Regions from separate parts of the Mycolicibacterium baixiangningiae genome, predicted to be linked through region 2. Evidence: predicted binding sites of a transcription regulator. Region 2 holds the regulator's gene; the other holds the start of a gene.
What was found. The regulator LexA, encoded in region 2, represses DNA repair genes until DNA is damaged. The targets are predictions, from matches to a motif close to CGAACANNTGTTCG.

Region 1: I7X18_RS21005 (HNH endonuclease signature motif containing protein) is a predicted target of LexA. The motif match lies at 9,432-9,445, and genes of this name have one in related genera.

What each region holds. Positions count from the first base shown of each region.
Region 1 is NZ_CP066218.1:4,436,986-4,451,687, forward strand. Features, by position in the region: gene I7X18_RS20965 (ferredoxin reductase) at 1-262, opposite strand, end outside; gene I7X18_RS20970 (DUF6912 family protein) at 302-802, opposite strand; gene I7X18_RS20975 (BCCT family transporter) at 816-2,555, opposite strand; gene I7X18_RS20980 (WS/DGAT/MGAT family O-acyltransferase) at 2,616-4,022, opposite strand; gene I7X18_RS20985 (Rv3235 family protein) at 4,190-4,681, shown strand; gene secA (preprotein translocase subunit SecA) at 4,683-7,529, opposite strand; gene hpf (ribosome hibernation-promoting factor, HPF/YfiA family) at 7,662-8,342, opposite strand; gene I7X18_RS21000 (ComF family protein) at 8,639-9,253, opposite strand; gene I7X18_RS21005 (HNH endonuclease signature motif containing protein) at 9,450-10,790, shown strand; gene lpqB (MtrAB system accessory lipoprotein LpqB) at 10,827-12,572, opposite strand; gene mtrB (MtrAB system histidine kinase MtrB) at 12,587-14,245, opposite strand; gene mtrA (two-component system response regulator MtrA) at 14,242-14,702, opposite strand, start outside.
Region 2 is NZ_CP066218.1:3,606,618-3,621,319, forward strand. Features, by position in the region: gene sthA (Si-specific NAD(P)(+) transhydrogenase) at 1-145, shown strand, start outside; gene I7X18_RS16935 (proteasome assembly chaperone family protein) at 345-1,388, shown strand; gene I7X18_RS16940 (alpha/beta fold hydrolase) at 1,440-2,462, shown strand; gene I7X18_RS16945 (PhzF family protein) at 2,498-3,184, shown strand; gene nrdR (transcriptional regulator NrdR) at 3,192-3,656, opposite strand; gene I7X18_RS16955 (LysM peptidoglycan-binding domain-containing protein) at 3,818-4,264, opposite strand; gene lexA (transcriptional repressor LexA) at 4,511-5,206, shown strand; gene I7X18_RS16965 (LGFP repeat-containing protein) at 5,214-7,301, opposite strand; gene I7X18_RS16970 (molybdopterin-dependent oxidoreductase) at 7,536-9,824, shown strand; gene I7X18_RS16975 (DEAD/DEAH box helicase) at 9,879-11,219, opposite strand; gene hflX (GTPase HflX) at 11,440-12,855, opposite strand; gene dapF (diaminopimelate epimerase) at 12,901-13,782, opposite strand; gene miaA (tRNA (adenosine(37)-N6)-dimethylallyltransferase MiaA) at 13,787-14,692, opposite strand; gene I7X18_RS16995 (class III extradiol ring-cleavage dioxygenase family protein) at 14,689-14,702, opposite strand, start outside.

The DNA of each region.
Region 1 (14,702 bases), 830 kb from region 2:
AGTCGGATGTGAAACCCCACCCCGGTTTGATCACCAGCGTCGCGGAGTCCTCGGTCTCCCGCCGGACGTCGACGATGCGGCCCCGCAACTCCCGGGCCGACCACAACGGGTTGGCGAGCTGCAGGTAGTCGTCGGGCAGCAACGGCGTGGTGATCTTCGCCGCGACGGTGCGAAGCGCGTTGAGCGCGGGATGCTTCGCGGCGACGCGCGGGCGCACGGTGTCGGCAACCTTGGCAGAGACTTTGATCTGACTCTTGGCCATGAACCTACGGTACCGTAACCTACGGTTCCGTACCCAATCTCAGAGCAGGTCGAGTAAGAACGGCAGCTCCTGCGGGGCGTACCACGCCAGATCGTGGTCCTGAGCATCGCCGACAGTGAGCTCCGCGTCCTCGTCACCGAAGTCCGCGACGTCGACGGCGTTGACCGCGAGCCGGACCGCGGTCTCCGCATCCGCGTTGTCGACGTAGGCGGCGATCACCTGGGAGTACGCGACGGGCTCCGTCAGCCGCACCACTGCATCGTCCAGATCGGGCCGCGCCGCCGCCCCGTCGACGTCGGCGACGAGCACCGCCCGCCGCGGCGGCAGGTTCGCCGCACCCTCACCGCCGGCCAGCAGCCGCAGCGACGCACGAGCGGCGTCGCGCAGCGCCACCTCGGCCAGTTCGTCGTCGTCACCTTCGGCGTAGGACTCGCGCAGCGTCGGCGTGACCGCGAAGGCGGTGCCGTTCACCGCGTGCAACGACTGGTCGGCGACGAGCTGGGCGAGCATGGCGAGGGTCGCCGGGATGTAGACACGCATCCCGCGAGACTAGCTAGTTGGCGGTGGGATCCTTCTCCACCGAGATGATGAAGTCGTCACCGTGTTCCGTGACGCCGTGGATCACCGCACTGTCCACCGCCTCCGCGGCGTACTGCTTCCGCACCACCAGGGGGTCGTTGCGCAGATCCTTGACCAGCGCGACCGCCAGCCCGATCATCACCAGCACGAAGGGCAGCGCGGCGATGATCGTGATGGTCTGCAGACCGGTCAACGCGTCCGCACCGCCGACCAGCAGCATGACCGCCGCCACCGCACCCGTCGTCACCCCCCAGAAGATGACCACGCCCCGGGTGGGTTTGATCGTGCCTCGCTCCGACAGCGAGCCCATGACGATCGACGCGGCGTCGGCACCGGAGACGAAGAAGATCGCCACCAGCACCATCACCAGGATGCTGGCGACGGTCGCGATCGGATACTGCTCGAGCAGGGTGAACAGCTGCGCTTCGTTGCTGCCCTCGCCGGCCAGGTCGACACCACCCTCCTGGGTGTTGATCGCCGCCCCGCCCAGGATGCAGAACCACACCAGCGACACCAGGCTCGGCACGAGGAGCACCCCGGTGACGAATTGACGGATGGTGCGCCCACGGGAGATGCGGGCGATGAACATGCCGACGAACGGGGTCCAGGAGATCCACCAGGCCCAGTAGAAGACCGTCCACGACTGCAGCCAGGTGTCGACGTCGGGACCCTCGGCGCCGGTGCGGGCCGACATCATCGCGAGGTCGGCGAGGTAACTGCCGAGCGAGGTCGGCAACAGGTTGAGGATGAACACCGTCGGGCCCACCACGAAGATGAACAACGCCAGCAGCAGGGCCAGCACCATGTTGATGTTCGACAGCCACTGGATGCCCCGCGCCACGCCGGATACCGCCGACAGCACGAACGCCACGGTGAGGCCGGTGATGATGACGATGAGGACCGTGTTGCCGGTTTCCCCGATGCCGGCGACGATCTGCAGTCCGCTGCGGATCTGCAACGCCCCCAACCCGAGTGAGGCCGCGGAACCGAACAGCGTGGCAAAGATCGCCAGCATGTCGATGACCTTGCCCAACGGCCCGTTGGCGCGGGACCCGAGCAGCGGTTCGAACGCCGCGCTGATCAACTGCAGCCGACCCTTGCGATACACGCCATAGGCGATCGCGAGGCCGACGACCGCGTAGATCGCCCACGGGTGCAACGTCCAGTGGAACAGCGTGGTGGCCATGGCGGACTGGACGGCATCGGAATTACCCGCGGGCCCGGTGCCCGGCGGCGGCGTGGCGAAGTGCGTCAACGGCTCTGCCACGCCGAAGAACATCAGGCCGATGCCCATACCGGCACTGAACATCATCGCGACCCAGGAGACGCTGCGGAATTCGGGCTCTTCGTCGTCGCGTCCGAGCGGGATGTTGCCGTAGCGGCCGAGCGCCAGCCACAGCACGAAGACCACGAACCCCGAGGCGGTCAGCACGAACAGCCATCCGGTGTTGTCCATCACCCAACTGAGGGCGTTACCCGAGGCGTCGGCCAGCGACTCGGTGCTGACGAAACCCCAGACGAGGAACGCCAGGGCGATGACGGCGGTGACGCCGAAGACCACCCAGTCGAGACCGCGGGAGCCGGTGTAGGCCTCTTGTTCGACCGGAACGTCGAGGATCGGATGGGGGATGGCCTCGTCTGTGGGCGACTTCAGCGCCGAATTGACGCTGTGCCGGCGCGGCTTGTCGTGGTCCTTCTCTTTGCTGACGCTCATGGTGTGACCATGAGAACCTCCCGCGGCGGTCCCGTCAATTCCACGGCGGACACGAAGAGGTCACCGGGCGGCTTCCAAGAGTTCTTCGAGCGACTCGGCGAGCAGGCCGGGCAGCACGTCGACGTCGCTCATCGCGTCGCGGTCGGCGTTGATGCCGAAGTACAGCTGACCGTTGTACGACGTGACGCCGATCGCCAGCACCTGGTTGTGCAGCAGCGGCGGCACCGCGTAGGTCTCCAGCAGTTTCGTGCCCGCGACGAACATCTGCTTCTGCGCACCGGGCACGTTGGTGATGAGCAGGTTGAACTGCCGGGCGGAGAATGTGGTGGCGACGCGAATCCCCATGGCGTGCAACGTCGGTGGCGCGAACCCGGACAGGGTCACGATGGTGCGGGCGTCGACGAGACTGGCCGCGGTCGGATGCGATTCGGTGGTGTGGGCGATCTGCGACAACCGCACCACCGCATTGCTCTCCCCCACCGGCAGGTCGACCAGGAACGGCGACACCTGGCTGATCGCCTGCCCGGGCCCTGACGAGTCGATGTCGGCGTCGGGGTAGATCGACATCGGCGCCATCGCCCGCACGGCCGCCGTCGGGGTGACTGGTTCACCACGGGAGAGCAGCCAGTTGCGCAGCGCGCCGGCCACGACGGCCAGGACCACGTCGTTGATGTCGCAGTCGTAGCGTGCCCGCACGGTGCGGTAGTCGTCGAGGCGGTGCCCGGCCACCGTGAACCGCCGGTTACGCGACACGGTGGTGTTCAGCGGGCTGCTCGGCGCCGTCCCCCGGGCGACGGTGCGGACCATGTCGGCGACGTGGCGCCCCGCCGCGACGAGTTGTTCGGCGTTGGTCAGATCGGTCACCACCGAACGGACCGAGGCGAGTTGTTCGGCGGGCCGGGTGACCCATTCGCCGACGGCGCCGAGCAGCAGCGCCCGGTCGCTGGGCTCACGCGCGGGGATCCAGATGTCCTCGCCGAACTGGGGCGGCTTCTGGGTGCGGTCGGCGATGACATGGCCGATCTCCAGCGCGGTCATACCGTTGACCAGCGCCTGATGGCTCTTCGTGTAGATCGCGACGCGGTTCTTCGCCAGCCCCTCGACCAGGTACATCTCCCACAGCGGCCGCGACTTGTCGAGTGGCCGCGAACCGAGCCGGGCCACGAGGTCGTGGAGTTGGGCGTCGCTGCCCGGGGACGGGAGCGCCGAGCGACGGATGTGATAGGTGATGTCGAAGTCGCGGTCATCGATCCAGACAGGCCGCGCGAGGCCTTTCGTCACCTCGCGGACCTTCTGCCGGTACCGCGGGATCTGCGGCAGGCGTTGTTCGACGGTGTGCAGCAGTGTCTCGTAGCTCAATCCACTGCGGGGTTTTCGCAGGATCGACAGCGTGCCGACGTACATCGGGGTCGAGGTGTCCTCCAGGCGGAAGAACTCCGCGTCCGACGCCGAGAGTCGGTTCACCATCCGACGCCACCCCTTTTCGTCGACAGCGATTTCCCCGTCACGGTAGCGGCCTCATCTGTGCACCCGCATTACGGGTGCTCCGGACCTGCCGGGAACCGTGCGACGATGAGCGGGTCTTCTCCTCCCCAGCAGACGGTCGTTCTGTCGTGCCGAGCCTGGAGAGTGCCGTGACCACCTCACCGTCCACCCCCGCCGAGCGTCCGTCGTTCACCTCGCCGGTCGTCGACTACGAACCCGCACCGACGGGCCTCCCTGCCACCGCCTGTCCGCCGCCCTCACCGGCCGCTCTGCACCGGCGCACGCCGCGGATGCTGCGCCCGGCCCCATGCCCCGACGCCGAACCGGCGGCGCCCCGCGCAGCGGCGGTGTTCGCCGATGTGGCGCTGCGCCGGCTCCTCGAGGTCCTCGACCGACGGCGGCCCCTGGTGCACCTCAAACCCCTGCTGGCGCCGCCACTGCTCGACGCGGTCGGCACGCTGTGCCGGGTGCGGTACGGCAACCCCGCGAAGCTGCGTCGCGTCCGGCTGCGCAGCGCCGGGCCGTCAGCGGCGGAGGTGTCCGCAACCTACACCCGCGGCGACCGCGTCCGCGCGATCGCCGCCCGTGTCGAACTCACCGGCGACGGCCGCTGGCAGGTGGTAGCCCTGCAGATCGGCTGAGTCAGCCGCGCCGCTGCGGACGCGTGGGCTTGGCCTTCGCCTGCTTGCGAGCCGCTTCCCGACGCTCCCGGCGCGTGGCGCCTCCCGGAGCGGCGTGGCGCGGGCCGCCGTTGGAGCGCTGCACCTCGGCGGTGCCGTCCTCGCCGGGGCCGACGTAGGTCAGCGGCGGGGCGTCATCGTTGTCGATTCCCTTGGCGCGCAACGTCGGTGCGGGGGTCTCCCGCTCCTTGGTGGCCACACCGCCCTGGCTGGTCTGCGCCTGGGCCTGCGCCGCGGCGGCCGCGAACTCCGACAGCCCCGGGGGTGCGGCGACGGGCGCCACCCGGTTCGACGGTGCGGCCGGCGCCGCCTCGACGGTGACGTTGAACAGGAAGCCGACCGACTCCTCCTTGAGCGCCTCGAGCATGCCGACGAACATGTCGTAGCCCTCGCGCTGGTACTCCACGAGGGGATCGCGCTGCGCCATGGCGCGCAGGCCGATGCCCTCCTTGAGGTAGTCCATCTCGTAGAGGTGCTCGCGCCACTTGCGGTCGATGACGTTGAGCAGCACGTTGCGCTCGAGCTGGCGCATCGCGCCTTCGCCCGCGAGCTCCTCGAGCTCCTGCTCGCGCACGGCGTAGGCCCGTTCGGCGTCCTTGATCAGCAGGTCGAGCAGTTCCTCGCGGGTGAGCTCACCGGCCTCACCGACCGCGTCGGAGTCCACCAGGTCGTGGTAGTCGACGCCGACCGGATAGAGCTGTTTGAGCGCCGTCCACAGCTGCTCGAGGTCCCAGTCCTCCGAGTACCCCTCGGCGGTCGCACCGTCGACGTAGGCGGTGACGACGTCGACGAGCATCTTGTGAGCCTGTTCGGCGAGGTCTTCGCCCTCCAGGATCCGGCGGCGCTCGTCGTAGATGACCATGCGCTGCTGGTTCATCACCTCGTCGTACTTGAGGACGTTCTTGCGGACCTCGAAGTTCTGCTGCTCGACCTGGGTCTGCGCGCTCTTGATCGCGCGGGTGACCATCTTGGCCTCGATCGGCACGTCGTCGGGCAGGTTCAGGCGGGTCAGCAGCGCTTCCAGCGTGGCGCCGTTGAAGCGCCGCATGAGCTCGTCGCCGAGCGACAGGTAGAAGCGGGATTCGCCGGGGTCGCCCTGGCGGCCTGAGCGGCCGCGCAGCTGGTTGTCGATGCGGCGGGACTCGTGGCGTTCGGTGCCCAGCACGTAGAGTCCGCCGACGGCGCGGACGTCCGCGGCCTCTTCGCTGGCCTCGGATTTGATCTGGTTGACGGTCGCCTCCCAGGCGGCCTCGTACTCGTCCGGAGTCTCCACCGGGTCGAGCCCCTGATCGCGCAGGCGCCGGTCCGCGAGGAAGTCGACGTTGCCGCCGAGCACGATGTCGGTACCGCGGCCGGCCATGTTGGTGGCGACGGTGATCGCGCCGAGGCGGCCGGCCTCGGCGATGATGTTCGCCTCCTGCTCGTGGTACTTCGCGTTGAGCACGTTGTGCGGGATCTTGCGCTTGGTGAACTGTTTGGACAGGTACTCGGAGCGTTCGACGCTCGTCGTGCCGATCAGGACCGGCTGGCCCTTCTCGTAGCGCTCGAAGACGTCGTCGACGACCGCGATGAACTTGGCCTCTTCGGTCTTGTAGATGAGGTCGGTGTTGTCCTGACGGATCATGTCCCGGTTGGTCGGGATGGGAACCACACCGAGTTTGTAGATCTCGTGCAGCTCGGCGGCTTCGGTCTGGGCGGTGCCCGTCATCCCGGAGAGCCTGTCGTAGAGCCGGAAGTAGTTCTGCAGCGTGATCGTGGCGAGCGTCTGGTTCTCGGCCTTGATCTCGACGTGCTCCTTGGCCTCGATGGCCTGGTGCATACCTTCGTTGTAGCGCCGGCCCAGCAGCACGCGGCCGGTGAACTCGTCGACGATGAGGACTTCACCGTTGCGGACGATGTAGTCCTTGTCGCGCTGGAACAGCTCCTTGGCCTTCAGCGAGTTGTTGAGGTAGCTGACCAGCGGTGAGTTGGCGGCTTCGTAGAGGTTCTCGATTCCGAGCTGGTCCTCGACGAACTCGACGCCGATCTCGTGCACGCCGACGGTGCGCTTGCGGATGTCGACCTCGTAGTGGACGTCCTTCTCCATCAGCGGCGCCAGGCGGGCGAACTCGCTGTACCAGCTGGAGGCGGCGTCGGCAGGGCCGGAGATGATCAGCGGCGTACGCGCCTCGTCGATGAGGATGGAGTCCACCTCGTCGACGACGGCGAAGTTGTGGCCGCGCTGGACCAGGTCTTCGAGCCGGTGCGCCATGTTGTCGCGCAGGTAGTCGAAGCCGAACTCGTTGTTCGTGCCGTAGGTGATGTCGGCGGCGTAGGCGGCGCGCCGCTCGTCGGGGGTGAGCCCGGACAGGATGACGCCGACCTCGAGGCCCAGGAACCGGTGGACGCGTCCCATCCACTCCGCGTCGCGTTTCGCCAGGTAGTCGTTGACCGTGACGACGTGGACACCCTTGCCGCCGAGCGCATTGAGGTAGGCGGGCAGCACACAGGTGAGCGTCTTGCCCTCACCGGTCTTCATCTCGGCGACGTTGCCGAAGTGCAGGGCCGCCCCGCCCATCACCTGGACGTCGAAGTGCCGCTGCGCCAGCACCCGCCATGCGGCTTCGCGGGCCACCGCGAACGCCTCGGGCAGCAGATCGTCGAGGTCTTCGCCATCGGCGATGCGCTTGCGGAACTCGTCGGTCTTGGCCCTGAGCTCGGCGTCAGACAGCTTCTCGACGTCGTCGGACAAGGTGTTGACATAGTCGGCGACCTTCTTGAGGCGCTTGACCATGCGGCCTTCACCGAGACGGAGCAACTTATCGAGCACGCGTTTTCCCCTGTGGGTTGAGGTATCAGACAAGTCCCATGGTAGAGGTCGCGCCCGGGAACTCCGCCCTCGTGGCGTGTCCGCACGACGAACCCCGCGACGACGGTGCGTCGCGGGGCCGTCGTCAGCTGGTCAGGCGAGCCGAATCAAGCCGTAGTCGTAGGCGTGGCGGCGATACACGACGGTGGCCCTGTCGGTCTCCTTGTCGTGGAAGAGGAAGAAGTCGTGGCCGACGAGTTCCATCTGGGACAGCGCGTCGTCCACGGTCATCGGTGTGGACGGATGCTCCTTCACCCGGACGATGCGCCCCGGTTCGTGATCGTCCAGCGTGAGACCCTCCGGCAGGCCGACGTCCTCGGCGGACTGCGAGGTGTCGTCCTCGATGGCCACCGTCGCGGCGGTCGCCTCGGCGACCGACACCGGCCGCTTCTCGCCGTAGTGGATCTTCCGGCGGTCCTTGCTGCGGCGCAGCCGGTTCTCGAGTTTGCTGACCGCCGCTTCGAAAGCGCCGTAGAAACTGTCAGCGCACCCCTCTCCCCGAACCACCGGGCCGCGTCCGCGCGCGGTGATCTCCACATGCTGACAATTCTTGCGCTGGCGGCGGTTCTTCTCGTGGTCCAATTCGACGTCGAAGAGGTAGATGCTGCGGTCCAACCGCTCGAGGCGCGTGAGTTTCTCGGCTACGTAGGTTCGGAAGTGATCGGGAACCTCGACATTGCGGCCCGTGACGACGACGTCCGCTTTCGGCGCTTCTACAGGCGCTTCTTCGTCGATCACCATCGTGCGGTCAGTTTCCATGGGATGCGTTGACATACTTGGCAACTCGTTTCTCTTTCGCGTCGCACGCACGTGCGTGCCGGGATTGTCACGAAACGCGCCGACAGGCGTTGCAATGTCATGAATCTGCCGCAGCCCACCGGCGCAAGGTGTCGACTGTCACCTCCTACCGTTATGCGGCGAAGTGGCGCTTCGTTCTGAGCGCCGGCCGTGAATTCACGGGTGGTTAAGGCCGACGGTAGTCGTTGTTCACCCGGTCGGCCAGTGGTTCCCGAGACTGTTTCACGTTCTTCACGATCGTTTGACCCCACGGTCATTGCACTCTTCGACCGTCAGGCGTAGGCGAGGGTGAGAACGGCGAGCACCCGGGTACCGGTGGTTTGCAGCACGCGGACCGATTCCGTCGCCGTGGCGCCCGTGGTGATGATGTCGTCGACGAGGACCACGTCGCCGTGCGCGGCCCGAACGAGCCTGATCCGGTTGGCGACATTTCGCTGCCGGTCCGGAATCGAAAGACCGGCCGAATCACGCGCGAGGGCCTTGGAACGCAGTGCCTGGACAACCTCGGATGACGCGGCGTGGGCGATACGCGTCACCGGGTCGCCGCCGCGGCGACGTGCCGCCCACCGGCGGGTGGGTGCGGGAACGAGGACGGCCGGTGAGTCGACGATGCCCCACGTATCCAGGTGCGCGAGGCCCTCCCGCAGTGCCTGACCGAAGGGAGCGACCAGGTCGGTGCGGCCCCGCTCCTTGAGTTCGATGATCGCGCGCCGTCGTGAACCGGCGTACCGGCCGAGCGAGAAGACGGGGACGCCCGGGTCGAGGCGCGGGCTGACCAGATGCGGTTCGTCGCTCCGGACGGTCAGCGCCGCGGCGCACTGCTCACACCACCGCGTGGACGGTCGGCCGCACCCGCCGCATTCGAGTGGAAGAACGAGGTCGAACATGCACACAGTGTCGGCGGCGGGTGTGACAGGTCCGCGTGAGACGTTCCCCGCGTGCGTGCGCGTCTGATCCCGACACACCCGTCAATTGCCGGCATGTGCGCACGCTCGCGTGGTCGCCGAAACAACATGCGCCACTTTGACTTCAGTGGTCACATCTCAAGCGTTCTTGTCAGATGCTCGAACTAGTGTTCGATGTATGGATGGGGAGTTCAGCACCGCGGTCGATCGCCTGTTGGCGGCCGTCGGTGATATGCAGACTGCTTCCATCAGTGACCTGACCTGCCCCCAGATGGTGGCGGAGTTGGATCGGATCAAGCAGGCCGTGTGGGCGGTGCCCAGTGTGGAGCACCGGTTGACCGCGCGGCTGGTCGAGGAAGCCAACCCCCATGACCTGGGTGCGACATCGATGAAGAAGCTGCTCGCCGACCGGTTACGGATCTCGGAGAAAGACGCCGCCGAACGCCTCACCGACGCCCGCCAGTTGGGTCCTCGCTACACCCTGACCGGCGAACGCGTTAAAACTGACCTCGCGTGCACCGCCGAGGCGATGGCCCGCGGGGACATCGGGCAGGCCCATGTGCGGGTCATCCAGGAGTTCGTCAAGAAACTGCCCGTCTGGGTGTCCTTCGCCCGCCGCGACGACTACGAACACACCCTCGTCGGCCACGCGAAGGAGTTGCGACCCGACCAGCTCAAGAAGGCCGCCAAAGCCCTGCTGGACTTCATCGACCAGGACGGCACCGAACCCGACTACGCAACTCAACGACGTCGCCGCGAATTCAAAGTCGGACCCCAACAATCCGACGGAATGAGTCGCGTCTCGGGCTGGCTCACCCCCGAAGCCCGCGCCCTGTGGGATGTGGCCGCCGCCAAACACGCCGCCCCCGGGGCCAACCTGCCCCACGACGACGCCCACACCGGACGAGATGACCGCACCGCTGGGCGACGCCACCACGACGCGTTCGAGCGGGTCCTGCGTGACACCGTGGAATCCGGGACCCTCGGTCAGGTCGCCGGGGTGCCCGCCACCATCGTCGCCACCACCACCGTCAACGAACTCGAGCGTGCGGCGGGGTGGGCCGACACCGGCGGCGGTAACAAACTCCCCATCCGGGATTTGATCCGGATGGCCGCACGCTCACGGCACTACCTGGCGGTGTTCGACGACCACACCGAAGAAATCCTCTACCTCGGCCGCGCCCGCCGCAACGCCACCACCGCCCAGAGATTGGCCCTGTTCGCACGGGATCGCGGATGCACCCACCCCGACTGCACGGTGCCGTTCTACTGGACCGAAGCCCACCACACCCACGACCACTCCAAAGGCGGGCGCACCGACATCCCCGACCTCACCCTGGCCTGCCAACCCGGCAACCTCATGGTCGAGAAAACCGGATACACCACCGAACGCCCCGGCAACGGACGCACCCACTGGATCCCACCCAAACACCTCGACACCGGCCAACCCCGAGTCAACAACTACTTCCACCCCCACCGCTACCTCACCGACCACAAAGACGACGATGAGCCAGAATAGCCTTGCGCTAGTGGGATTTTCGTGCCTTGCGGGGACCTATCCCGGGAGGACCGGAAGCGTGCCCGCGACCATCAGCGGGCGCACCTCTGTCCAGGTGGGGTCACCTTCGGCGGTCGACGCCGACAACTGGACCACCCCACGCGCGTCGGCGACATACACCGTCGACGGGTTGGCCGCGACCGTGGTCACCGGCATGGCGAGGTTGCGACTGGGCCCGTCGGAGTTGACGCCGTCGAGGTTGACGTAGGACACCGGATGCTGCGGATCTTTGCGGCTGACCACGATGTCGTCGCCGGTGCGCCAGGACAGCGACACCACCGTCTCGCCCAATCCGAATCCGAGTCGCCGCGGATGGGTCAGGGCGTACTGCCCGCCGGGGGTCTGCTCGACGGACGCGAGGATGACCCGCCCGCCGATGACCATCGCCGCCCGCGTGCCGTCCCGGGATAGTTGCAGTTCGGTGATCGGACCGGGGAACTTCGACGACACCGGCCCCGAATCGACCGGGATCCGCGCCGGCTGGCCGGACGCGTCCTGAATGACCCGCACCACGTTCGCACCGTCGACCACCACCCACACCGCGTCGTCGAGGGACCAACTCGGCCGCGACAGGCTCCTGCCCTCCAGCGCCTGGCCCGCCCGGCCCCCGAGCGGACCGATCCACAGCGTCGACTGCACGTCGGGTGCACCGGGCCGTACCACCACCACCGAGGCGGCTTCCTGACCGCTGCGCGACACCGCCGCGGATGCCTGGTTGGGCGCCTGCCCGAACGATCCGGGTACCCGCGGTGCCCGCTGGCCGTTCAACGACACCAGCGATCCGCCCATCAGTGCATGCAATCCGGCCGCGGCGCCCGCGAATGCGCCCGGATCGGTGGCCGCGACGTCGGAGGTCTCCCAGCCGTCGGCGAACCGGTCGTCCAGCGGGGCGCCATCGGCGTTGATCACGTACGGCCCGTTGATGCCGGCCCGGTTCAACGTCCAGATGATCTGCGCGGCTAGCAGCTGCCGGCTGTGCGGGTCCGTCGTCGACAGATTCTCGAGATCGACGCGCGCGCCGCCGTAACCGCGTCCGACGCCGGTCTTACCGCCGTCGGCGCGGGTCACCGGTCCACGCAGGAGCAGCGGCGACTCCAGCAGATTGCGCACCGTGTCGGCCATTTCGGGCCGCGCACCCGCGATCAGTTTGGACACCAGCTCGGTGGCCAACTGGTCGGGATCGGACACCGCGACGTAGCGCGGGTCGGGCACGACGGTGGTTCCGGTCGGATCCACGAAGTACAGCGTGTTGCGTTTGTAGGTGGACTGGAACTGCTGCCAGTCGAGGAAGACACCGTTGGGCAGCCGGTCGATGCGCCACCCGTCCGACGTCTTCACCAGCTCGATGGGCCCGGGATCCGGAAGCGCACCGTCACCGGTCTCGAATACGCCCATATCCGAGAGCGATCCGAGGATGTCGGCGCGCATCGTCACCGAGACACGTTCGGGCTCACGGGTTTCGACGAACACGACCCGGTCGATCAGTAACGCGCTGCCGGCATCGTCCCACGATTGCGACGCCGACTCCGTCAGGAACTGACGCGCGGCCAGATGACGGTTCGCCGGATCGGCGGTCGCCTTGAGGAACTCGCGCAGCAACACGTCCGGATCCATGCCGGGCGTCGGTTTGGGGGGGCTCGGCGGGGCGGGCCGCTCGACGGTTCCGATCGCCTGCGGGGCCGAGGAATTCGGCACTCCGGCGCATCCGGATGCGGCCACCGCGAACACCAGCAGCCACACCATCACCAACAGGCGCCTCACACCGTCTCCCCTGCCGGTTGCCGTTCACGCCCACCCCGGCGCGGTGCCTTGTCGGGCTGAATGGGCTTCAGCGGCAACGGACTCGTCGTCACCTTGTGCCCGCGGACGAGCGGCAGGGTCATCCGGAAGCAGGCACCCTTACCGGGTTCCCCCCACGCTTCGAGGCGGCCCTGATGCAACCGCGCGTCCTCGATGCTGATCGCCAGACCCAGTCCGGTCCCGCCGGAGCGACGCACACGCGACGGATCCGACCGCCAGAAGCGGCTGAACACCAATTTCTCCTCGCCCGGTCGCAAGCCGACACCGAAGTCACGCACCGTCACGGCCACCGTGTCCTCGTCGGCGGCCATCCGGATACGCACCGGCTTGTGCTCGGCGTGGTCGATCGCGTTGGCGATGAGATTGCGCAGGATCCGTTCCACCCGGCGCGGATCCACCTCGGCGATGACCTCCTCGGCGGGCTGGTCGACGACCAGTTCGATCTCCGCCGACTGCGCGAGGTGACCGACGTTGTCCAGGGCGCTCTGCACCGTGGTGCGCAGATCCACCGACTCCACCGACAGTTCGGCGACACCGGCGTCGTGGCGGGAGATCTCCAGCAGATCGCTGAGCAGAGTCTCGAATCGGTCGAGTTCGTTGACCATCAACTCGGTCGAACGCCGCAGCGCAGGCTCGAGTTCGTCGCTGTGGTCGTGGATCAGATCGGCGGCCATCCGCACGGTCGTCAACGGCGTCCGCAACTCGTGAGATACGTCAGAGGTGAAGCGGCGCTGTAGATTCCCGAACTCCTCGAGCTGGGTGATCTGACGCTGCAGGCTCTCGGCCATATCGTTGAACGACACCGCCAGACGCGCCATGTCGTCCTCGCCGCGCACCGGCATGCGTTCGGAGAGATGCCCTTCGGCGAACCGCTCGGCGATGCGCGACGCCGACCGCACCGGCAGCACGATCTGGCGGGCCACCAGCAGCGCGATCGCGGCCAACAACCCCAACAGCACCACACCGCCGGTGGCCATCGTGCCGCGCACCAACGCGATCGTCGACTCCTCGTTGTTCAACGGGAAGATCAGGTACAGCTCGAGGTTGGTGACCTCCGACGACGTCGGGCTGCCGACGATGAGGGCCGGACCGGAGAAGCCGTCGGTGTGCACGGTCGCGTACTGGTAGCTGACCTGGCCGGCCTTGACGAAGTCGCGCAACGCCTCGGGCACCTGGCTGACGGGTCCTGCGGCGGTGGCGGCGCGAGGACCGTCACCCGGCACCACCAGCACCGCGTCGTAGGCGCCGGCGGGTCCGCTGCCGGCGTCCGCCTTGCGGTCGATCAGCGTGTTCCTCGCCAGCTGCAGACTGCTGTCCAGCGAGCGGGTCTCCTCGCCGCCCACGATTCCGCCCACGGTGTTGCGGGCCTGGTCGATCTCCTCGGTCGCCGCCTTCACCTTGACCTCGAGGATGCGATCGGTGATCTGACTGGTCAGCACGAAGCCCAACACCAGGATCACCGCGAGCGACAGCCCCAGCGTCAAGCTGACCACCCGCAACTGCAGCGATCGACGCCACACCAGGCTCAACGCCCGTCCCAGTGCACCGAGCCCGCGGATCAGCGGTCCAGACCGCCAGAAGCCGCCTCGGATACGCCGTCGCGCGCCCCAGATCACGGAGGTCCGGCCTTGTATCCCACTCCTCGAACGGTCAACACCACCTGCGGGTTCTCCGGATCTTTCTCGACCTTGGCCCGCAACCGCTGGACATGCACGTTCACCAAACGGGTGTCAGCGGGGTGACGGTATCCCCACACCTGTTCGAGCAGCACATCTCGAGTAAACACCTGGCGCGGTTTGCGTGCCAGCGCCACCAACAGGTCGAACTCCAGGGGTGTCAGCGAAATCTGCTCGCCCTGCCGGGTGACCTTGTGGGCGGGTACGTCGATCTCCACATCGCCGATCGACAGCATCTCCGCGGGCTCGTCTTCGTTGCGGCGCAACCGGGCACGCACACGGGCGACGAGTTCCTTGGGTTTGAACGGCTTCATCACGTAGTCGTCGGCGCCGGACTCCAGGCCCAGCACGACGTCGACCGTGTCGGTCTTCGCGGTGAGCATGACGATCGGCACAC
Region 2 (14,702 bases):
CGGACAGGCCGTGATGGGATGCGGCGGCACGGTCGAGTACCTCGTCGACGCCGTCTTCAACTACCCGACCTTTTCGGAGGCCTACAAGGTCGCCGCGCTCGACGTGATGAACAAGCTTCGGGCGCTGAGCCAGTTCCGCTCCTGAAGGTTCGGTTCGCCCCGGCGCCGACGGGGCATGCTGCGTGGAATGCCACGTGGAATGCCGCGTGGAATGCGGCGCCACCCGGGTCGTGTTGACCCGGGGTGCGGTACCCGTGACGGCGGGCATCTCGAAATGCGCGACACTTATGGCCACGGCGCGACGTTGAAGAGGCGTTGACACCGCGGCGAGGAGGCGAACCGACATGGCAGCACCAGAGCACCCGAGCACCCCCGAGCACCCGGACATCCCGCTCCCCGACACCCCCGAACAGCTGTATCAGCCCGAGCAGACCGGGATGTACGAGCTGGAGTTCCCCGCTCCGCAGCTGTCGGCGGCGGACGGCCGCGGGCCGGTGATGATCCATGCACTGGAAGGCTTCTCGGACGCGGGCCATGTCGTCCGGCTGGCGACCGCGCATCTCAAGAACAGCCTCGACACCGAACTGGTCGCGTCGTTCGCCATCGACGAACTCCTCGACTACCGGTCGCGACGGCCGCTGATGACGTTCAAGACCGACCACTTCTCGGCCTACGAGGAGCCCGAGCTCAACCTGTACGCCATGCACGACACCGTCGGGACGCCGTTCCTGCTGCTGGCGGGCATGGAGCCGGATCTGCGCTGGGAGCGGTTCATCACCGCGGTGCGGCTGCTGGCCGAGCGCCTCGGTGTCCGCCAGACCATCGGGCTCGGCTCCATTCCGATGGCGGTGCCCCACACCCGGCCGGTCACGATGACCGCGCACTCCAACAACAAAGAGCTGATCGCCGAGCACACCCCGTGGGTGGGCGAGGTGCAGGTGCCGGCGAGCGTGTCCAATCTGCTGGAGTTCCGGATGGCCCAGCACGGCCACGAGGTGGTCGGCTACACCGCGTACGTGCCGCACTATCTGTCCCAGACGGCCTATCCCCCGGCGGCCGAAGCGCTGCTCGCGGAGGTCGCCAAGACCGCCGCACTGCAGATCCCGCTGGCCGCGCTCGGCGAGGCCGGTGCCGAGGTGTACACCAAGATCAACGAACAGGTCGAGGGCAGCGTCGAAGTTGCTCAGGTGGTGACCGCACTGGAGCGCCAGTACGATGCGTTCGTCGCCGCTCAGGAGAACCGGTCGCTGCTCGCGCACGACGAAGACCTCCCCAGCGGTGACGAACTCGGCGCCGAATTCGAACGGTTCCTCGCTCAGCAGGCGAGCGAGAAGGACAAAGAGGACAGGTACCGGGACGGTTTCTCCGACGGCGAGGACCGTAGCTGACAGACCGCACGCCGCCGGCAGACCCCGGCCCGAGAGGACGAGGTTGGCGACATGACAGAGCGGACGCCCAACCTGCGCCCGGTGCGGGATGTGACGCCGACGCTGCACTACCGCACCATCCACGGCTACCGGCGGGCCTTCCGCATCGCCGGTGAGGGTCCGGCGATCCTGTTGATCCACGGCATCGGCGACAACTCCACAACGTGGAGCACCGTCCAGACCACACTCGCCCAGCGGTTCACCGTCATCGCACCCGACCTGCTCGGACACGGTAAGTCGGACAAACCCCGCGCCGACTACTCGGTCGCCGCCTACGCGAACGGGATGCGCGACCTGCTCAGCGTGCTCGACATCGACCGGGTGACTGTGGTCGGCCACTCCCTGGGCGGTGGGGTCGCCATGCAATTCGCCTACCAGTTCCCCCAATTCGTCGACCGGCTCATCCTCGTCGGCGCCGGTGGTGTCACCAAGGACGTCAACATCGCGTTGCGCGCCGCCTCGCTGCCGATGGGCACCGAGGCCCTCGCGCTGCTGCGGCTGCCGATGGTGTTGCCTGCGCTGCAGGTCGCCGGCCGCGTCGCGGGCACCATGCTGGGCACCACCAAGATGGGGCGCGACCTCGCCGAGATGATGCGCATCCTCGCCGATCTGCCCGAACCGACCGCGTCGTCGGCGTTCGCGCGGACCCTGCGCGCGGTGGTCGACTGGCGCGGCCAGGTGGTGACGATGCTGGACCGCTGTTACCTCACCGAATCCGTGCCGGTGCAGCTGATCTGGGGCAGCCACGATTCGGTGATCCCGGTGAGTCACGGCCGGCTGGCGCACGCCGCCATGCCCGGATCGCGGCTGGAGGTCTTCGAGGGCGCCGGGCACTTCCCCTTCCATGACGATCCGGACCAGTTCGTCGAGACCGTGCAGCGGTTCATCGATTCCACCGAACCCGCGACGCACGATCAGGAACTCCTGCGCCAGTTGCTGCGCACCGGACTGAGCGAATCGGCGATCACCGGATCCGTCGACACCCGCGTCGCGGTACTCGACGCGATGGGCAGCGACGAGCGCAGCGCGACCTGACCGCCGACGGCCGCCGAGCACGTAGCATCGGCGCCATGGCCATCGACGTCGAGGTGCTGCGCGTGTTCACCGACTCCGACGGGAATTTCGGCAACCCGCTGGGCGTCGTGGACGCCGCCACAGTCGATTCGGGCGACCGGCAGCGTATCGCCAACGAATTAGGTTACAGCGAAACGATTTTCGTCGACATACCGCGGAGCGGCGCGACGACCGCGCACATCAGGATCTACACGCCCGCCACCGAGCTACCGTTCGCCGGTCATCCCACGGTCGGCGCGGCGTGGTGGCTGCGCGAGAACGGACTTCCGGTGCGCACGCTGCAGGTTCCGGCGGGAATCGTGCAAGTCGGCTACGAGGGGGATGTGACCGTCGTGAGTGCGCGCTCCGACTGGGCGCCGGAGTTCGCGATCCACGATCTGGACTCCATCGAGGCGTTGGCCGCCGCCGATCCGGCCGACTATCCCGACGACACCCAGCACTATCTGTGGACCTGGACCGATCGCGAGGCCGGACACATCAGGGCCCGCATGTTCGCCGCCCATCTCGGGGTGCCCGAGGACGAGGCGACCGGCGCCGCCGCTGTGCGCATCACCGATTACCTGAGCCGTGACCTGACGATTGTGCAGGGCAAGGGGTCGGTGATCCACACGGTCTGGAGCCCCGAGGGTTGGGTGCGAATCGCCGGCCGCGTGGTCAGCGACGGCCGGCACCGCCACGGCTGAACCGCGGTCAGCCCGACGTCGTGACGTCGCGGTGTGCCCGCAGCGCTTCGATCTCGCGCTCGAAATCGGCTGCGGATTCGAAGGATCGATACACCGAGGCGAACCGGAGATACGCCACCTCGTCGAGGTCGCGTAATGGTCCGAGGATCGCCAGCCCGACCTCGTGACTGGGCACCTCGGGGGAACCCGTGGCACGCACCGCGTCCTCGACCTGCTGGGCGAGCAGGTTGAGGGCATCGGCGTCGACCTGGCGGCCCTGACAGGCCCGGCGCACGCCCTTGATGACCTTCTCGCGGCTGAACGGCTCCGTGACACCGCTGCGCTTGACCACTGCCAGCACGGCCGTCTCCACCGTGGTGAACCGTCGGCCGCACTCCGGGCAGGACCTGCGGCGTCGAATCGCCTGGCCTTCGTCGGTCTCCCGGGAATCGACGACACGGGAATCGGGATGGCGACAGAACGGACAGTGCATCACCGCTCCTTCGCCAGACCGTCGGGTACGCCCTTCGAACCTCTCCGAGCCTACCCGGGCGGCTGTGCCACCGCCGACGGCCGGGGCCCACGCCCAGCCCACACTCGGCGAGAGGAGCAGCACCGGTGCACCGCACCACGATTCACTGCCCACGATGCACGTCAGCCAACCGGGGCGATCAGCGTCTGGCCCGCGTCCAGCGCCGCGGAGTCCAGCCGGTTGAGCTCCCGGATCCGCTCGACGACCGCGCTCACCGGGGCGTCGGGAGCGACCCGCTGTGCCACCTGATGCAAACTCTCACCGGTCTGTACCTGCACCACCGCCAGTTCGGCGGGCACCGACTCCTGCTGTCCCGCCAGACCACCCAGGTTCGCCACCAGACCCAGCCAGACCGTGATGCCGCCGGCCAGCAGGGCCAGCAGCACCGTCGTGGCGGGTGTGATGGGCCGGCGCCGGTGCGAGGCGCGTGACATCAGCACTCCGTTGCCCCGGTGCCGAAGGGGCGCCCCGGAGGGCCGCCCGGCCCGCGGCCGCCGGGCATCAGACGTCCGGCGGACGCCGCCGGCAGCCGGATTCTGCTGGGTCTCCCTCACGTCGAGGATCGTCATGTGCGTGCCCTTTCTTCAGGTGGCGTTCGCCTGTGTGTTCGAAATATAGTCGATCAGGTGTTCGATGGATAGAACGTGTGATCGAACTGTTGCAGACGGTAAATGAGGGGTCCGACAAGTCGATTTCGACGAGTTCCTCCGACGAGTTCCCCGACAAGTCCCCGGACGACCACCTGCCCGTCCCGACCGCGACACGCCTCGAACACATGTTTGATCATCGGGCGGGAGGCGACTACATTCGGCCCCATGAGCGACGACAGCAGCGACACCCGGGTAGGCGGCGGGCGCCGGAGCACAGACGCCGGCCTGACCGAACGACAACGCACCATCCTCGAGGTCATCCGGTCCTCGGTGACCAGTCGCGGATACCCCCCGAGCATCCGGGAGATCGGCGATGCCGTCGGCCTGACGTCGACCTCGTCGGTCGCCCACCAGCTGCGCACCCTGGAGCGCAAGGGCTACCTGCGGCGTGACCCGAACCGGCCGCGTGCCGTCGACGTCCGGCTGTCCGACGAGCCGGCGACGCCCGTGGTCACCACCGACGTGGCGGGCAGCGACGCGCTACCCGAACCGACGTACGTGCCAGTGCTCGGGCGCATCGCGGCCGGCGGGCCGATCCTGGCGGAGGAAGCGGTCGAGGACGTGTTCCCCCTGCCGCGTGAGCTCGTCGGCGAGGGCTCGCTGTTCCTGCTCAAGGTCGTGGGTGACTCGATGGTCGACGCGGCGATCTGCGACGGCGACTGGGTCGTCGTGCGTCAGCAGAACGTCGCCGACAACGGCGACATCGTCGCGGCCATGATCGACGGCGAAGCCACGGTCAAGACCTTCAAGCGCACCCGCGGTCAGGTGTGGCTGATGCCGCACAACCCGGCGTTCGAACCCATTCCCGGCAACGACGCCGCCGTGCTGGGCAAGGTCGTCACCGTCATCCGCAAGATCTGACGCCCGCTCAGTCGCCGCGTACGAACCCGTTGGTCCGCGCGAATTCCTCACTGGCGAAGTAGATCTCGGCGACCACTTCGTCATAGCCACGGCTGCCGGGCGCCCAATACAGACCCGTCCGGGTGTCCGCCTTCACCGGGTAGCCGGCCGGCGCCGCACCCGAGTCGTCGACGGGCAGATGAATCGCGGTGCGGCCGGGGGTCGGCTCGTCGATCTCGATGGCCGCGTGCCGACCGCTGGGCGCGTCGTCGATGAAGACCCCCCCGACGAACGCCTCCGATGCGGGAGGCTCCGGTTCGAACGCGTCCGGTTCGAACGCGTCCGGTGCCAACGGTTCCGACAGCGCGGGCGCCGGCAACGAGGGCTCTTCCAGCGTCGACTGCGGATGCGGGTCATCCTCACCGTGCGGACTCTCGATGCGCGTCGGAGCGGTGTCGACCGAGTCGGGATCGTCCTGTCCGCCGAAGAGATCGTCGGCGCCCGCCGCCGAGCGCTGCTCCTCCGAGGCCGATTCGTCGGCCGATTCGTCCCGCAGGTCCCAGGGGCTGCCGGTCACCGGGGGGTCCGGCGGCGAATCGTGGAAGCCGACGGAGGTCACCGGCTCACCGTAGTTGTCGGGATAACGACGATGCTCATCTTCGGCGCCGCCCGGATCGGGCCGGTCCGTCTGCTGGTACAGCGCCCGGTCGAAGACATCCTCGTCGTCGCGGAAGCGGTCGTCCCCGCGCCCACGACGTCGCCTCCACAGCGCCGCACCCGCCAGCAGCCCGACGATGAGCAGCACCGGGATCAGGGCCAGCAGCCACCACCAGTTCCACTGCCAGCTGAGCCACTCGCCGCTGTCGTCGTCGGCCGAGGCCTGCGGATCTGCGGGCGCCTTCGGCACCTCTTCCCCGGGGACCTCGAGACCGGCGAGCTGAACGGCCAGATTCGCGGGCTCGGTGGTGAAGCGGCCGGTGGACCGGTCGTAGGACAGCACGCCGTCGCTGAATCGCTGGGTGACGACGTCACCGTTCTCGGTCTGATCGGCCACGGGTGCGCCGAGCGGGCCATTGGCGCCGTCGAGCTTGGACCACCCGGCATTCATCGCGCCGCGGACGATGACGGCACCGTAGTCCGGAGTCCAGAAGATGACCGGCTGGTCCTCCGCCGCGAAGGTGCTGATCCGGCTGTTGGACCCCAGTCCGCCGTCGGCTTCGCTGTTGGTCGGAAAGCCCAGGTCGCCTTCCGGTCCGCCCACGCTCTCGTACTTCTCGAGGACCTGACCGGTGACGACGTTCGCGCCGGTCTGCGGGGTGTAGAAGATCTTGCCGCCGGCGTAGTTCTGGCCTGCCCCGTCATCGCCGATCGGGTATTGCGACCCGTCCTTGGCGCCCAGCGGCCCGAGCGCACCTCCCGCGGCGCGCCGGGCGGCCGCGATCACCGACGTCGGGTCCTCCGGGATGGTCACATCCTTGAGTTGGTCGACGAGCTCCGGCGGAACCGTCGTGAACGTCTTGTCCCTGCGGTTCCAGGACAGCTGCCCTCCGGTGAACTTCTGTGAGACCACGTCGCCGCGGTACACCTCGTCCTCCGCGGGGACGCCCAGCACTCCCGCCGACCCGCCGAGCCGGTCCCACGCCGCGTTGAGCGCACCGCGCACGACCCGCGCACCCGTCGCCGGGGTCCAGAAGATCACCGGCTTGTCGGCGGCGGAGAAGGTCGCGTTGCGGCTGTCCGGCCCGACCCGTCCCGGGCCTTCGTCGATGGTCGGAAAGCCCAGGTCACTGTCGGCCGGGCCGCCGAGCGACTCGTACTTCTCGAGGACGGCGCCCTGCATCCAGTGGGCGCCAGTGGCCGGGGTGAAGAACATCTTGCCCGCCGCGAAGTTCTGGCCGAATCCGTCGCCGGCGGGGTACACACCGCCTTCGCGCACGCCGAGCGGGCCGGTGGGACCGCCGCTGCCGTCATAGGCCGCTGTGATCGCGTCATTGGCCTCGGTGGCCGGATCGGCCGCCGCCACGGGCGCGAACAACAGACCCGCCGCCACCACCACCGCCAGACCGACCGTCACGCGCGCCAGCGCCGTGTGCAGCAGGGTTCGCCGCCCGCTCATCGAACCTCCCGTATTCGGCGCGAAAGTGTCTCGAAAGTATCGCGCCAGCCAATCTTGTGTCAGTCGACGTCTATTTCGCGGACACGACAGGCAATTCTGGGGAAAATACTCACAAATCGGCCACGAGGTGGACGCATATCCCCTGTTTCGAGGATGCGTCGCGGTATCGCGACGCGATCCGCTGCCCGCTTCGCGGACCGGAGTGTGACGTCGTGCGGCCCTAGACTTTCCGCCATGGCCCCCGTTCCGACCAGCCTCACCCACTGGGGAGGCTTCTCCGCCGAGGTCGTTTCCGGCGACATCGCCTCCGCCGCGCCGCTGCCAGGGGACCACGATCCCTCCCCATTGCTGGGCAATCTGCCCGGCTCGATCAGGCACCGCGCGCGCATCACGGGCCCCGCGATCCGGCGGGGCTGGCTCGACGACGGTCCCGGACCGAGCCGGCGGCGCGGGGCCGACGAATTCGTCGCCGTCTCGTGGGATGAGTTGACCGAGTTGCTCGCCGCGGAGCTCCGCCGGGTGGTCGACACTCACGGAAACGAGGCCATCTACGGAGGTTCGTACGGGTGGGCCAGCGCCGGCCGGTTCCACCACGCGCAGAGCCAGGTGCACCGATTCTTGAAACTGCTTGGCGGATACACGTTTTCGCGGCACTCCTACAGCCTCGGCGCGACGGGTGTGATCATGCCTCGCGTCGTGGGCACTCACGACGATCTGTTCAAGCGCTCCACGGACTGGGACGTCATCGTCTCCCACACCGACCTCCTGGTGTGCTTCGGCGGGTTGGCCCTGAAGAACACCGGCACCAATCACGGTGGGACTACGGCGCACCCGGCCCGCGATGCGCTGCGCCGGTTCCGTGACCGCGGTGGCCGTATCGTCTCGTTCTCCCCGTTGCGCGACGACGTCGACGGCGAGTGCGAATGGCACGCACCGGTTCCGGGGACCGATGTGGCGATCATGCTGGCACTGGCCTATGTGCTGGCCACCGAGGGCCTGGCGGACCGCGACTTCCTCGAGGCCTACTGCGTCGGTTACGACCGGTTCGAGCGCTACCTGCTCGGCGCCGACGACGGCGTCGCGAAGACCCCGCAGTGGGCATCGACGATCTGCGGCCTACCCGCCGCCGAGATCGCCGCACTGGCACGGCGGATGGCCGCCCGGCGCACCATCGTCACCGTCAGTTGGTCACTTCAGCGCGTCCGGCACGGCGAGCAGGCGCCGTGGATGGGGTTGACCCTGGCGGCGATGCTGGGGCAGATCGGCCTTCCCGGAGGTGGTTTCGGCCACGGGTACGGGTCGATGAACGAACCGGGTCTCCCCCCGCTGCGGTGCGGGCTACCCCGACTGCCGCAGGGCCTCAACCCGGTGGGCACGTTCATCCCCGTCGCCGCGGTCAGCGATATGCTGCTGCACCCCGGTGAGCCGTTCGACTTCAACGGGATGCGGCTGACCTACCCCGATATCCGCTGCGTGTACTGGGCGGGCGGCAACCCCTTCCACCACCACCAGAACATCCCCCGGTTGCGGCGGGCGCTCTCGCGGGTGGAGACCGTGGTGGTGCACGATCCGTACTGGACCGCGATGGCCAAACACGCCGACATCGTGGTGCCGTCCACGACCGCGTTCGAACGCGACGACTACTCGGGGTCGAAGAACGATCCGATGCTGATGGCCATGCCGAAACTCGTCGAACCGTATGCCGACAGCCGTGACGACTACACGACGTTCGCGGCTCTGGCCAAGAGACTTGGCTTCGGCGACCAGTTCACCGAGGGCCGTACCGCCTGGCAGTGGTTGGCGCACCTCTACGAGAAATGGTCCGCCGAACTGGATTTCACGGTGCCGGTGTTCGAGGAGTTCTGGCGCCACGGCAGCCTTCGGCTTCCCACCGAACCGGGTCTGACCCTGCTGGGCGATTTCCGCGCCGACCCGGTGACCCACCGGCTCGGGACCCCGAGCGGCCGGATCGAGATCTTCTCCCGTGACATCGCCGGTTTCGGCTACGCCGACTGCGCGGGGCATCCCGCGTGGTTCGAACCCACCGAATGGCTCGGCGGCGAGCGCGCCGCCACCTATCCGCTGCACCTGATCGCCAACCAGCCCACGACCCGGCTGCACGGCCAGCTCGACGGCGGCGCGACCAGTCAGGCCGCCAAAGTTGCTGGGCGGGAAGCGATCCGGATGCATCCGCGGGATGCCGCCGTGCGCGGTGTGGTCGACGGCGACGTGGTGCGCGTGTTCAACGACCGCGGCGCGTGCCTGGCCGGTGTGGTGGTCGACGACCGCGTCCGGCCCGATGTCGTGCACCTGCCGACGGGCGCCTGGTTCGATCCGGCGGACCCCGCGGACTACGACGCGATGTGCGTGCACGGCAATCCCAACGTGCTCACCGACGACGTGGGCACCTCGTCGCTGGCGCGCGGCAGCACCGGGGCACACGTGCTGGTGGCTGTGGAGAAGTTCACCGGCCCGTTGCCGCCGGTGCGGGCACACCAACCGCCGGTGATCCGGCAGCGCTGAACGCAAACGGTTGAGCACCGCCCCGAATGGGACGGTGCTCAACCTGTGGTGTGTCTAGCGTGCGGCTTGCGGCCGCCGGCGCGGGCCACGCGAGCGGGATGCGGCGTCGCCGCCCTGAGCCCGCCCCTGTCGCTCGCCGTGGCCCTGCGGTGCGGGGCGCCGGCGACGGGGCCGGTCACCACCAGCGACGCGGGGCTGCTCGACGGTCTGCGGTGCGGGCGCCTTGAACGGCGCAACCTCACCGACCAGCGCGGTCACCGACTCCGACGTCGCGGCGACCTGCTGGGGGGCGACGTTGATGCCGGCGCGGCGCAGCAGCGCAGCGGTGTCCCTGCGCTCCTCCGGCAGCACGACGGTCACCACGTCACCGGCACTGCCGGCGCGTGCGGTGCGACCCGACCGGTGCAGGTAGGCCTTGTGCTCGACCGGCGGGTCCACGTGCACGACGAGTTCGACCTCGTCGACGTGCACACCACGGGCGGCGATGTCGGTCGCCACCAGCACCCTGGCGCTGCCTGAGGAGAACGCGGCGAGGTTGCGCTCGCGGGCGTTCTGCGAGAGATTGCCGTGCAGATCGACCGAGGGCACACCGTTCTCGGTGAGCTGACGGGCCAGCTTGCGGGCCTGATGCTTGGTGCGCATGAACAGGATCCGGCGCCCGGTGCCCGCAGCCAGGGTGTGCACCAGCGCCTTCTTCTCCGACGCACCGGCCACGTGGAAGACGTGGTGGGTCATCGCAGGCGGCGGTGCGTTGGCCTCGTCGACTGAGTGGGTGACGGGCTCACGCAGGAACCGGTTGACCAGCTTGTCGACGCCGTTGTCGAGCGTCGCCGAGAACAGCAGGCGCTGGCCGCCGGCGGGGGTGGCCGCCAGGATCCGGGTGACGCCGGGCAGGAACCCGAGGTCGGCCATGTGATCGGCTTCGTCGAGCACGGTGATCTCGACCCCGTCCAGATGGATGATCCGCTGGCGCATCAGGTCTTCCAGCCGTCCCGGGCAGGCGACGACGATGTCGACCCCGGCCCGCAACGCGGCGGCCTGCGGATTCTGCGAAACGCCACCGAAGATGGTGGCGACCTTCAAATCGTATGCGGCGGCGAGAGGTTCGAGCACCGCGGTGATCTGGCTGGCGAGCTCACGTGTCGGCGCGAGAACCAGGCCCGAGGGCCGCGACGAGCGGCGCTTGGAGTCGGCAAGCCGGCTCACCAGGGGCAGGGAGAACGCCAGCGTCTTACCGCTGCCGGTCTTTCCGCGGCCGAGCACGTCACGGCCGGCCAGGCTGTCGGGCAGTGTCGCGGCCTGGATCGGGAACGGGCTGTCGATGCCGCGGTTCTCCAGAACACGTCGCAACGGGCCACGTACACCGAGGTCGGCGAATGAGGGTGCAGTCGTCATGCAGATGATGCCTTTCAGGGCAGTATCAGTGTGCCGCGGCCGCAACGCGACGAGTGGCACACCGCCGGGGCGGTGTGTGGGCACACAGGTGGGCGAGATTGCCGGTCAGCAATATCGATCGCCGCGAGAAGAGCTTGAGCCGGACGCGATGGTAAGCGTTCCACGACGAGCCGTGGTCATCGATGACGATGGGTACGGCCTTCTCGATCAGTCTAGCGCATCAGTACGTCGCGAACTCGCGCAGGCCCGCCGCGAGCGCGACGGGCACCCGCGCCTTGATCCGCGTTCCGTCCGTGGTGTGTTCGGTGGCGTCGATGCGCCCCTCGCTGTGCACGCGTGCCACGAGATCGCCGCGGTCGTAAGGGATGGTGACGTCGACGGTGGTGTCGGTGGACTCCACCAGTTCCGACATCCGGGCCGAAAGCCGGTCGAGGCCTTGGCCGGTGCGCGCCGAGACGAAAACCGCATCGGGCAGGGCGCCGCGCAGGTGCGCCAGCGCCACCCCGTCGGCGGCGTCGATCTTGTTGACCACCAACAATTCCGGGGCGGGCTTGCCCTTCTGGTCGGCGATCACCTCGTTGATCACCTGACGGACCGCGCTGATCTGGGCCAGCGGGTTGGCATCCGAACCGTCGACGACGTGCACGAGCAGGTCGGCGTCGCCGACCTCCTCGAGTGTCGAGCGGAACGCCTCGACCAACTGTGTGGGCAGGTGACGCACGAACCCGACGGTGTCAGTCAGCACGAAGGGCCGCCCGTCGTCGAATTCGCCGCGGCGCGTTGTGGGTTCGAGTGTGGCGAACAACGCGTTCTCGACCAGCACACCCGCGCCGGTGAGCGCATTGAGCAGGCTCGACTTCCCGGCGTTGGTGTAGCCGACGATCGCCACCGACGGAACCTCGGTGCGCCGCCGCCCACTGCGCTGAGTGTCGCGGATCTTCTTCATGTCCTTGATCTCGCGGCGCAGCTTGCTCATCCGCTCGCGGATGCGGCGGCGGTCGGTTTCGATCTTCGTCTCGCCGGGACCACGCGTGCCGACACCGCCACCGGCCCCGCCGGCACGGCCGCCCGCCTGTCGCGACATCGATTCACCCCAGCCTCGCAGCCGGGGCAGCATGTACTCCATCTGCGCCAGGGACACCTGGGCTTTGCCCTCGCGGCTGGTGGCGTGCTGGGCGAAGATGTCGAGGATCAGTGCGGTCCGGTCGATGACCTTGACTTTGACGATCTTCTCCAGGGCATTCAGCTGAGCGGGGCTCAATTCACCGTCGCAGATCACCGTGTCGGCGCCGGTGGCGAGCACGATCTCGCGCAGTTCGGCCGCCTTGCCGGAGCCGATGTAGGTCGAGGCGTCGGGCTTGTCGCGGCGCTGGACGACGCCTTCGAGCACCTCGGAGCCCGCGGTCTCGGCCAGGGCGGCGAGTTCGGCGAGGCCGGCTTCCGCGTCGGCCGCGCTGCCGTCGGTCCACACGCCCACCAGCACGACTCGTTCGAGGCGGAGTTGGCGGTACTCGACTTCGGTGACGTCGGCGAGTTCGGTGGACAACCCGGCGACACGGCGCAGGGCGGTGCGGTCGTCGAGCGCGAGTTCGCCCGCGCTGGGAGTGTCGTGTGAAGGGAATTCTGGATACGTCATGAGCGAACCAAGGTTCGCACGGAGATCACTTTTCATGCACCTCGATTAACGCTGATGAGACTGCCACCATTCCCCCGCGAGTTCTCCGCTGGCGACGAGTTCCGACGGGCCCCGCAGGAAACTGCTGGTCTCGGTGACCGTGACCGTGACCACGCCACCGGGGATCCGGACGTCGAGCGTGCCCGCCGCCACTCCGTCATGGGCGAGTGCCGCAACGGCGGCTGCCACTGTTCCCGTCCCGCACGAGCGCGTTTCACCGACACCCCGTTCATGTACCCGCATCGACACCGCGCCATCCCGCGCAGCCGTGAGCACTTCCACATTGACTCCGTCGGGGAACTGTTCGGTGTCGAACCGGACGGGCGCGGCCACGTCGAGCGCCGTTAGCTCCGCCTCGGTCAGCGTTGCATCGACGCAGGCCAGGTGGGGGTTGCCGACGTCGACGCCGAGTCCGGTGAACGTTCGGCCGCCGACGACCGCCGACCCGGCGCCGAGCTGGTTGACCTTGCCCATCTCGACCGTCACGTCGGCCCGGGAGCGGTGTGCCGGGTCGAAACCGTGCAGGACGACCGGGCGCGGCCCGGCCAGCGAGCCCACCACGAACTCGTCGCGGGACTCCAGACCGGCCGCGCGCAGGTAGTGCGCGAACACCCGCACACCGTTACCGCACATCTGGGCGATCGATCCGTCGGCGTTGCGGTAGTCCATGTACCAGTCGCGGGCCTCGACGCCCTCGGGCAGCCGCTCGAACACCCCGGCCGCCTGGGCCGCGCCGGCGGTGGTGATCCTCAGCACACCGTCGGCGCCGAGTCCGCGGCGACGGTCGCACAGCGCGGAGACTGCGGCCGGCGTCAGCGCCACCTGCGCATCGAGGTCGGGCAGCAGGACGAAATCGTTCTGCGTCCCGTGTCCCTTGGCGAACTGCACCAGGTCAGGATACGGCGCGCCAGGTGCGCAGCGTGTGATCGACGTTGTCCGGCGACGCGCCGTCCAGCCAGCGCACGCGGTGGTCGCGGCGGAACCAGGACCGCTGCCTGCGCACGTAGCGGCGGGTGCCGATGAACGTGGGTTCCCGCGCTGCCGACCCGTCGCCGCCGGCGTCCAGGTCGGCGAGCACCTGGGCATACCCCAGCGCCCGCGATGCGGTCACCCCTTCACGCAGGCCCTGGGGCAGCAGGCCCTGCACCTCCGCGACCAGCCCCTCGGCGAACATCGTGTCGGTTCGTGCCGCCAACCGCTCATCGAGAATCGCCGTCTCCCAGTCCAATCCGATGATCGAGGTGTCCCAGCGCGGCGCGCCGATCGTGGGCGCCGACGCCGCGAAGGGCCGGCCGGTCAACTCCACCACCTCCATCGCGCGCACGATGCGACGGCCGTCGGTCGGCAGGATGGACGCCGCCGCGTCCGGGTCCACCACGGCCAGTTCGCCGTGCAGTGCCGCCACCCCGACCTCGGCCAGGCGCCGCTCCCATCTGCCCCGCACGGCGGGATCGGTGGCGGGAAACGCCCAGTCGTCGAGCAGCGCCTGGACGTACATCATCGACCCGCCGACGATGATCGGCACCGCGCCGCGGGCGGCGATGGACTCGACGTCGCGGGCGGCGTCGGCCTGGTAGTGCGCGACGGACGCGGTCTCGGTGACGTCGAGCACGTCGAGCTGGTGATGCGGCACGCCACGGCGCTGTGCGTGCGGCAGCTTCGCGGTGCCGATGTCCATTCCGCGGTAGAGCTGCATGGCGTCGGCGTTGACGATCTCGCCGCCCACCCGTTCGGCCACCTCCAGGGCCAGCGCCGACTTCCCCGTCCCGGTCGGCCCGATGATCGCCAGCGGTCTCATGGCGTCCAGC